DNA from 3 places in the Burkholderia theae genome. Region 3 is predicted to be linked to each of the others. Evidence: riboswitches for the same ligand, from Rfam matches in the RefSeq annotation. Region 3 holds a riboswitch; each other region holds the start of a gene.
What was found. Region 3 has a riboswitch for cobalamin ahead of cobG (precorrin-3B synthase). Riboswitches for the same ligand answer to the same signal wherever they lie in the genome.

Region 1: another riboswitch for cobalamin. It lies ahead of ACN22W_RS32045 (CbtB domain-containing protein); the one in region 3 lies ahead of cobG (precorrin-3B synthase).
Region 2: another riboswitch for cobalamin. It lies ahead of ACN22W_RS13675 (FecCD family ABC transporter permease); the one in region 3 lies ahead of cobG (precorrin-3B synthase).

Annotation. Positions count from the first base shown of each region.
Region 1 covers NZ_CP183462.1:3,213,496-3,216,764, forward strand. Annotated here, with positions in the region: gene ACN22W_RS32035 (inorganic phosphate transporter) at 1-608, opposite strand, end outside; gene ACN22W_RS32040 (histidine phosphatase family protein) at 768-1,355, opposite strand; cobalamin riboswitch at 1,409-1,545, shown strand; gene ACN22W_RS32045 (CbtB domain-containing protein) at 1,578-1,787, shown strand; gene ACN22W_RS32050 (CbtA family protein) at 1,801-2,523, shown strand; gene ACN22W_RS32055 (LysR family transcriptional regulator) at 2,546-3,269, opposite strand, start outside.
Region 2 covers NZ_CP183461.1:2,893,461-2,896,729, forward strand. Annotated here, with positions in the region: gene ACN22W_RS13670 (ABC transporter ATP-binding protein) at 1-705, opposite strand, end outside; gene ACN22W_RS13675 (FecCD family ABC transporter permease) at 702-1,700, opposite strand; cobalamin riboswitch at 1,859-2,112, opposite strand; gene ACN22W_RS13680 (ATPase) at 2,268-2,618, shown strand; gene ACN22W_RS13685 (cell division protein ZapA) at 2,615-2,929, shown strand; RNA gene ssrS (6S RNA) at 3,010-3,191, shown strand; gene ACN22W_RS13695 (EVE domain-containing protein) at 3,263-3,269, shown strand, end outside.
Region 3 covers NZ_CP183461.1:1,953,077-1,956,345, reverse strand. Annotated here, with positions in the region: gene ACN22W_RS09115 (cobalt-precorrin-5B (C(1))-methyltransferase) at 1-251, opposite strand, end outside; gene cbiE (precorrin-6y C5,15-methyltransferase (decarboxylating) subunit CbiE) at 251-1,495, opposite strand; cobalamin riboswitch at 1,698-1,889, shown strand; gene cobG (precorrin-3B synthase) at 1,957-3,269, shown strand, end outside.

The sequences.
Region 1 (3,269 bases), on a different replicon from region 3:
AGCAGCGACTTGCCGACGCCGAGCGCCTGGCCCCAGTCGACGCCGCTCGTGCCGGACGGCCCGTGCATCAGCTGGTTCATCAGCCCGACGCCGATGATCGACCCGATCAGCGTATGCGAGCTCGACGACGGCAATCCGAAATACCAGGTCGCGAGGTTCCAGACGATCGCGGCGATCAGCAGCGCGAACACCATCGCGAAGCCCGAGCCGCTGCCGACCTGCAGGATCAGCTCGACCGGCAGCAACTGCAGGATGCCGAACGCGACGGCGCCGCTCGAGACCATCACGCCGAGGAAGTTCCACATGCCGGACCAGATCACCGCGACGTTCGGCGTCAGCGAGTGCGTGTAGATCACGGTGGCGACCGCGTTCGCGGTGTCGTGGAACCCGTTGACGAATTCGAAGCCGAGCGCGATCAGCAGCGCGGCGCCGAGCATCAGGTACGGGAACAGCGACGCTTCGCGGACCGACGACAGATCGTCGATCAGGTGCATGGCGATATAGACGGCGCCGATCGCGAGTACCAGCACGAAGACGGCATAACCGACTTGCCGGGTGCGTTCGACGGAGCCCGGATTGTTCGAGGCGGACGAAGCAGGTTGATTCATGACGGCATCTCGTAGGGGAATCGCGTCTGATCCTAGCTTCGGCCAGCAGTCAGTTTGATGACAGTCGGGATGACGAACGGCATGTCTTACAGCGATGTAAGCCGAGCGCCGGCACGCATCTTCGGCCACATGGCGCACGCAACTCGGCACGACAGGGGCTTACGCATCAGTGTCGCGCCGATCGACATCCGCGATCAACATCCATCCATGCGGCGATGCGGCGAATGTCGTGCATGACAGCGGCGCGACGTCGACGCGAGTCGCGGCCCTGGAATCCATCCGCAGCGCCTGCGCGACGGCCGCGCGAATGATCGCCGCATGCGTGATCGCGACGATGTCGCGGTCGTGCTGCAGCGCGTTCAACCATGTGCCGACGCGCCGCATGGCTGCGTCGAACGATTCGCCGCCGTGCGGCGATGCGGACGGATCGCCGATCCATGCACCCAATTCGTCAGGACAGTCGCGGCCGAGATCGTGCAGCCGCTGGCCGCGCCAGTTGCCGTAGTCGATGTCGCGCAGCGCGTGATCGATGTCGGCGCGCAGCCCGAGCGCATCGGCAGTCTGTCGCGCGCAGCGGGCGGGGCTGCACAGCACGATCGCGCCGGCGACGCCCGCCCACCGGTCGCGCAATGCGGCGGCGTCGGCGAGCCCGCGCGCGTCGAGCGGATCGTCGTCGGGAAACGTGCCGGTGCGCATCGCACGGGTCGATGCGTGTGCGATCAGGCGCAGCGAGGCATGCAGGGTCATGTCGGTTGTCGGAGGGGCCGGGCGGAACGTGCGGTCGCTCGCACGCCGTCACTTCAACACGCGGACTTTCGCGCGTACAATCCGCCCGATACGAAACGCGGAAGCCGGTGCAATTCCGGCGCGGTCGCGCCACTGTAACCGGGGAATCTCGATCCCGGAAGCCAGACCTGCCTTCGTACCCATCCAACATTTGTCGGGGCGCGATTCCCCTGAGGTGCATCCATGAGCGAAGCAGTGCTGAAGCCGGTCGTCGTGCCGGCACCCATCCCCGTCCGTGAACTGTTGCCGTGGGCCGTGTTCGTCGGCCTGATCCTGCTGCTCGCCCTGTATTTCGTCGGCGCGGAACAAGGCGCGACGTCGCTCGTGCCGGGTATGTACGTTCACGAATTCGTCCACGACGGCCGCCATCTGCTCGGCTTTCCCTGCCACTGACGCGGAGAACACGATGGTCGGAAAGCTGCTCATGCGCGGGATGCTCGCAGGCATCGCCGCGGGCCTCCTCACGTTCGGTTTCGCGAAAATCGTCGGCGAACCGCAAGTCGATCAGGCGATTTCCTTTGAAGAAAAGCTCGACACCGCCAAAGGCGATGCGCCGGAGCCCGAGCTGGTCAGTCGTCACACGCAGGCCGGCCTTGGCCTGCTGACCGGTGTCGTGACCTACGGTGCGGCATTCGGCGGGCTGTTCTCGCTGGTCTTCGCGTTCGCGTACGGGCGCGGCGGCCGCCTCCCGGCGCGGCCGCTGGCCGCGTGGCTCGCACTGGCGGCGTTCATCGCGCTCGTGATCGTGCCGAACCTCAAGTACCCGGCCAATCCGCCGTCGGTCGGCGATCCCGACACGATCGGCTATCGCACGGGCCTGTTCTTCCTGATGATCGCGATCTCGATCGCGACGATGGTGTTCTCGGTCAGCGTGCGCCGCCATCTGCTGGCGAAGCTCGGCCAATGGAACGCGTCGATCGTCGCCGGGCTCGTGTTCGTCGCGATCATCGCGGCGGTGCAGTTCGGGCTGCCGTCGATCAACGAGGTGCCGGCCGCTTTCCCGGCCGCCGTGCTGTGGAAGTTCCGCGTCGCGGCGATCGGCATGCAGGTGATCATGTGGACGACGATCGGCCTGCTGTTCGGCGCGTGGGTCGAGCGCGGCGAACGCATCGGCATGCGCGCCGCCTGACACGTCCTGCAACCGGGCGCGCCTAGCGCATCATGCGCGGCGCGCTCCACGTCGATTCTCGCGCCAGCGCGACGAACGCGGCCAGATAGTCGATCGCCGCGTCCGCCTCGCGGATGCCGAGAAAGATCTGCTTCGCGATGCCCTTCTTGCCGAGCTTGACCGGCACGACCGGCATGCGGTCCGCGTATTCGTCGGCGAGCCATCTCGGCAGCGCGGCCACGCCGCGCCCGCTCGCCACCATCTGCAGCATGATGTCGGTCGTCTCGATCGACTTGTGCCGCCTCGGCACGATGCCGGCCGGCGTCAGGAACTGGTTGTAGATGTCGAGCCGGTCGGTTTCGACCGGGTAGGTGATCAGGATCTCGTCCGTCAATTGCGCGGGCGTCACGTAGTCGGCGTTCGCGAACCGGTGTGAGTCAGCGACCACCAGCACCTGCTCGTAATCGAATACGGGAACGAAGTGCAGACCCGGCTTGTTCAGCGGATCGGGCGTGACGAGCACGTCGATGTCGTAACCGAACAGCGCGCCGATGCCGCCGAACTGGAAGCGCTGCTTCACGTCCACGTCGACGTCGGGCCAGCGCGACAGATAAGGCGACACGACCTTCAGCAGCCACTGGTAACACGGGTGGCATTCCATCCCGATGCGCAGCGTGCCGCGCTCGCCCTTCGCGTACTGCTTCATCCGCTCCTCGGCGAGCTCGAACTGCGGCAGCAGCCGGTTCGCCAGCTTCAGCAGATATTGC
Region 2 (3,269 bases), 940 kb from region 3:
CACGGGGCCGGCCCACGCGTGGCCGCGGCCGTCGAGCAACAGCGCATGCGTCGCGAAACGCCGCGCGAGATTCAGGTCGTGGCACGAGAACAGCACCGTGCGCGGGCCTGCGTCGAGCCATGCGGCCAGCGCGGTCAGGCAATCGATCTGGTGATGCAGGTCGAGATGCGCGAGCGGCTCGTCGAGCAGCATCAGTGGCGCATCCTGGCACAGCGTCGCGGCCAGCGCGACCCGCTGCCGCTCGCCGCCCGACAGCGACAATACGTCGCGCGACGCAAGCGCGGTCAGGTCGAACGTCGCGAGCGCCTCGCGCGCGGCCGCGCGGTCGCCGTCGCGCTCCCAGCCCCAGCCACCGAGATACGGAAAGCGGTTGAGCAGCACGGTGTCGAACACGGTCGCGCTGAACGCGTCGTGCAATTGCTGCGGCATCAGCGCGCGGCGCTGCGCGAGTTGCGCGGGCGGCCACGCGGCGAGCGGCCGTCCGTCGATCTCGACATGCCCGCCGGCCGGCGGCTGCAGCCCCGCGAGCGTCGCGAGCAGCGTCGTCTTGCCCGCGCCGTTCGGCCCCGCGACGCACCAGATCTCGCCGGGGCGGAACGCCTGCGCGAGGCCGTCGAGCAGCGTGCGTGCACCGGCCTTCAGCGTCAGGTCGACGGTCGCACAGGTCAGGTCGCCGCCGCCAGCGTGCAATGCGGTATGCGTCATCGCATCGGTCTCCTCAGCAACATCCACAGGAACACCGGCACGCCGATCAACGCGGTCATCACGCCGACCGGCAGTTGCGCGGGCGCGATCGCAGTGCGCGCAAGCAGGTCGGCCGCCATCACGCCGCCGCCGCCCGCGAGCATCGCGGCCGGCAGCAGCATCCGCTGGTCGTTGCCGAACGCGAGCCGCAACGCGTGCGGCACGACGAGGCCGACGAAGCCGATCGTGCCGGCCGTCGTCACCGCGGCCGCGGCGGCCAGCGATGCGACGAGATAGATCCGCACGCGCAGCCGCGTGACGGGCACGCCGAGCGCAAGCGCGGTCGCGTCGCCGCGCAGCAGCACGTTCAGTTGCGGCGCGGCCGGCAGCGCGACGCATGCGCTCAGCAGCAGCGCGCCCCACGCGAACCACGGCGCCGTCACGCCGTTCAGGTCGCCCGTCAGCCAGAAGATGATGCCGCGCAGCCGTGCATCGGGCGCGAGCGACAGCAGCAACGTGACGAGCGCGCCCCACCCCGCCGCGATCACGACGCCCGTGAGCAGCAGCCGCGGCGACGCATCGCGCGAGTCGCCGCGCCACAGTTCGCGGCGCGCGAGACCGAGCACGAGCGCGACCGACACGAGCGAGCCGGCGAACGCCGACGCGTCGACGAGCCACCATGCGCCGCCCGCGATCATCGCGACGAGCGCGAAACCGGCCGCGCCGCCGGACACGCCGAGCACGTACGGTTCCGCAAGCGGATTGCGCAGCAGCACCTGCAGCAGCGCACCGGCAAGCGCGAGCAGCGCGCCGCACGCGAAACCCGCGAGCGCACGCGGCAGGCGCAGCGTACGGACGATGTCGGCGAACAACGCATCGCCGCCGTGCGGCACGAGCGACGCGAGCGCCTGCCACGGCGACATCGGCACGCTGCCGATCGACAACGACGCGATGAACAGCAACGCGACCACGGCGGCCAGCGTGGCCCAGATCGCGGCAGCGCGTGCGGCGCTCATGCCGCGCACGGCCGCGCGCATGACGCGCGGCGCATCCGCCGGCGGCTGCCGGCCGGGCATGACAGAAGCGTCGCGCGGACGATTGGGGTCAGCATCGAAGAGAATTCCGTGAAGCGTTGCGCACCCCGCTTCCCCGCGGGCCGCGCGTCACGAAGCCCGTGCGGGCTTCCCGTCTCGGCCGGTATCCGGGCTGGCGGCGTACCGGCTCGCCTTCCCGCGCGATGACGCGCAGTGGCCCGCGCCCGTGCGCGAAACCTTCACGCGGAACGCGCCCGAGCCGGCCTGCGTCACCAGACGCGGCCGCTTACCGTTGCGGGGGCAGCGCAGGTTGGCGGCTTCCTGGCGGAGCCCGCGCCCTGCTTCCCGTTTAACCGCGCGTTCACGCGCGAGCACCGAGGCGGCGCCAGTTTAGGAGCGGGTCGCGCGAGCGTCAAGGAAGCGTCCGGGAATGCAAAAAGACGCACCTATTCGCGACAAGAAGCAGGGGTGTTACGACTGGAAACGTTACAGATGTCGGATTGCGCGTTATTCCGCGCTAAAATGCTGGGTCTTTAGAGGACGCAGCAAATGCTCAACGAACTCGAAACCTTATCTCAAAATATTGGCCGTCTGATCTCGCTGAACAAGCGCTATCACTCGGAACGGCTCGCGCTCGAGGAGCAGGTCGCGCAATTGCGCGCGGAAGCGGACACGGTCCGCGCGGAACTCGCGCAACTGCGCGACGAACGCAATGCGCTCGCAGCCGAGCGCGACACGTTGTCGGCAAAGATCGACGACGCCCAGGTGAAACTGAACGCGATTCTCGAAAAGCTGCCGCGCTCGAAAAACGCGGAGCAAGCCGACAACCAGCTCGACCTGCTGGATGCGCAGGCGCGTACGGAAGGCGATGACGCGGCCAGCCACGGAGAACATGCATGAGCACCAAGCAGATCGAAGTCTCGATTCTCGGTCAGCCCTATCGGCTCGCCTGTTCGGCCGAGACCGAAGCGGCGCTGCTGGAGGCAGTCGCGCGCGTCGACGCCGAAATGTCGAAAATCCGCTCGAACAGCTCGGTACGCGGCACCGATCGCATCGCCGTCATGGCCGCGCTGTCGCTCGCATCGGAATTGCTGCGGCTGCAAACCAGCGTGCGGCACGGTGAAGCATTTCCGGCGGAGGAAATCCGTCGTACAATGCACCAGATGAACGAACAGCTCGGCGCGGTGCTCGCACAGCACGAGACGCAGTAAGGTTTGATCGATACGTCGATTCCCCTTGATCTCGGCGATCAACGGTGGTCAAATTGGCGCATCGAAATACAGTTCAGTCAGCTTCCCTGCCTGGTTCGCCAAGGTCATATATTCCTTGAACCAATGCCATGTGCACGGTTGCGGAAATTTGTAGCACGGGCGCGCGCGTCACTCTGTCTGATGTACCCGAAGTGCTGCTAACTGCGACCAATTCTGAACCTCAGGTTCAGGATGCCGGCCTAGCGGCCAAGGCGGGGGCCTATCCAACGGCATCGGGCACGTCCCGGTGCCGTTTCCTTTTGTAGCAGCCTTTTTCTGCGTCGATCACGATCCATGCAAT
Region 3 (3,269 bases):
GCGCCGTGGGTCACGTCCGGATCGTCGCCGGCATCCTTGATCGTGCCGGCCTCGGCGCCGTCAGCGGTGATCCGGCAGAACTCGAGCCGCATCAACACGTGTTGTCCCTTTGGGAGCACGATCTCGACCGCGTCGTCCGCACGGCCCGCGAGCAGCAGGCGCGCGGCCGCGAGCGACGTCGCGGTCGCGCAGCTTCCGGTCGTATAGCCGAAACGCAGCGGCGCGGGCTGTTCGGGGGTTTCGTCGCGCATCACACGTTGGTCGGGTTCGACGGCCCGGTCGCGTCGATCGCGTCGGGCTTGCGCACGTCATACAGCGTGACCGGCAACGGCTGCCGCCACGTATCGAAGCGGCCGAGCGGCTCGGCATGCGCGAGCGACACGCGCGTGAGCGTGCCGCCGTGCGCATCGCGCCATGCAGCGAGCGCCATCTCGCCCTGCAGCGTGACCGCGTTAGCAACCAGTCGGCCGCCCGGCTTCAGCGACGACCAGCACGCGTCGAGCACGCCGGACGCCGTCGCCCCGCCGCCGATGAAGATCGCGTCGGGCGCGGCAAGCCCCGCGAGCGCATCGGGCGCGCGGCCCGCGACGAGTTGCAGGCCCGGCACGCCGAGCGCATCGCGGTTGTGCTCGATGAAGCGCTGCCGCTCCGCATGCGCTTCGATCGCGATCGCCTGGCACGACGGATGCGCACGCATCCATTCGATGCCGATCGAGCCGCTGCCGGCACCGACATCCCACAGCAGCTCGCCGGGCGCGGGCGCGAGGCGGCCGAGCGTCATCGCGCGCAGGTCGCGCTTGGTGAGCTGGCCATCGTGGCGGTATGCATCGTCGGGCAGGCCGGGCGTGAGCGCGCGGCGCGGTGCGTCGGGGCCGGCCTGGCAATCGAGCGCGACCAGATTGAGCGCGGCGGTTTCGTCGACGTTCCAGTCGTGCGCGAGGCCGTCGAGACGACGCTCGAGCGGGCCGCCCAGATGTTCGAAGACACTGATGCGCGTCGGCCCGAAGCCGCGCGCGACGAGTTCGGCCGCGACGGCGGCCGGCGTGCGGCCGTCGGCGCTCAGCACGAACAGGCGCCGGCCCGGCAGCAGGTGGCGCGCGAGCGTCGCGAGCGGACGGCCGACGAGCGATACCGCGCCGATGTCCTGCAGCGCCCAGCCGAGGCGCGCGGCCGCGAGCGACAGCGACGACGGTGCGGGCAGCACGCGCCATTCGTCGGGGGAAAGCGCGCGCGCGAGCGTCGCGCCGACGCCGAACAGCATCGGGTCGCCGCTCGCGAGCACGCAGACGGGCGACCCTCGCCGCGCGAGCACGCCCGCGAGATCGAACGGCGACGGCCACGCTTCGCGCGCGGCCGGCAGCCGTGCGGGCAGCATGTCGAGATGGCGCGTCGCGCCGACGACGCGCGTCGCGTCGAGCAGCGCGCGCCGCGCGCTGCGTCCGAGCCCCGCGTAACCGTCGTCGCCGATGCCCACTACCGTCAGCCACGCCGTCATGCACCCTTCCCCATCGTTCGAATCCATCGTGTCGCCGCGCGGCCGTGAAAGAGCCGGCGCAGCCGTCCGCATTGCGAAAAACGGCATGGTACCGTGTTCCATCGCCCGTTTCATCTGCCGGCCCGCCGCTGGCCGGCCCTCTTCCGCTTCGCCCGTCGCGAACGGCTTGCCGGTCGCGAATCGCGGTCGAAATCGGGTATCCTACGGCCGTTCGTTCGCCGGTGCCCTTCGGGGCCGAAGAGGGAACACAGGGCGCACCGCGCGCCGCTGTGGCTGCCCCCGCAACTGTAGACAGCGAGCCGATCTCCCCCTCATGCCACTGGTTCGACCGGGAAGGCCGGGAGCCGGTGCCGACCTGTCAGCCAGGAGACCTGCCGGCCAGAAAGTGCGTGCGTGCCAGTCGGCGTCGGGCGGGGTGTACCGATGCGTTGGCCGCGGCGCGACACTGCCCCGGTACCCCGTTGAGTTCCGCCCCCGATTCGATTCCTGCGTCCCCCGTCGTGCGCCCGTCGGCCTGCCCGGGGCTCGTGCGCGTGGTCGCGGCCGCCGATGGCGGGCTGTGCCGGATCAAGCTGCCGGGCGGCCGGCTCGACGCGCATCAGGCGCGCGCGATCGCCGCCGCCGCGCGCGCCTGCGGCTCCGGCGCGATCGACGCGACCAATCGCGCGAATCTCCAGTTGCGCGGCATCCGCGACGATGCGGCTGACGCGCTGACGCGCGCGTTGCTCGACGCGGGTCTTGGCCCGCGCATCGACGCCGGCGCCGATGCGGCCGCGCTCGCCGCGAGCGACGATGCCCGCAACCTGATGCTCAGCCCGCTTGCCGGGCACGATCCCGCCGCACTCGTCGACAGCCGTTCGCTCTCAATGCCGCTGCTCGACATGCTGGCGCGTGAACCGCGTCGCGGCGAGCTATCGCCGAAATTCTCGATCCAGCTCGACGGCGGCGAATCGGTCGCCGCGCTCGATCATCCGCACGACATCTGGCTGGCCGCGTGGCGTCGCGACGACGGCGCGGTACGCATCGCGGCCGGGCTGGCCGGCTGCCCGCCCGTCGCGCATGGCGACCGGCCGGCTTTGGTCGACGTGTCGCCCGATCAGAGTGTCGCGCTGGTCCGCGCCTTGCTCCTCGCGTTCCTCGATCTCGCGCCGGCCGACGTCACGCGGATGCGCGCCCTGATCGCGACGTGCGGCGAACGCGCATTGCTCGAACGCGCCCAGCACTACCTGCCGTTCCCGCTCGCGGCCGATCCGGCGCTGGCGGGCTGGCGGCGCATGCGTGCCGACCCGGCGCTGCGTTTCGGCGCGCGCCCGTCGTACGACGCGGCGCGCTGCAGCGTCGGCGCGCAGTTCGTGCTCGGCCGGCTCGACGCGACGCAACTGGAACGGCTCGCCGCACTGGCCGACACCGACGGCGACGGCACGCTGTCGATGACGCCGTGGCAAGGCGTGTTCATGCACGGCGTGTCGCGCGAACGCGCACCGGCCACGCTCGCCGCGCTCGCGTCGCTCGGCCTCGTCTGCACGCCGTCGGACCCGCTTGCGACGCTGGTCGCATGCACCGGCAGCGCGGGTTGCGCGAAAGCGCATGCGGACACGAAACACGACGCGCTCGCCCTCGCCGCACGTATCGGCCGTCCGGTCGACGTGCACCTGAGCGGCTGCGAGCGCCACTGCGCGCTGCCGCATCCCGCGACGCACACGCTCGTCGCGGTGGCACCCGCGCACTACGACCTTTACCGGCGCGACGCCGTCGCGGGCCTCGGCGCCCCGCT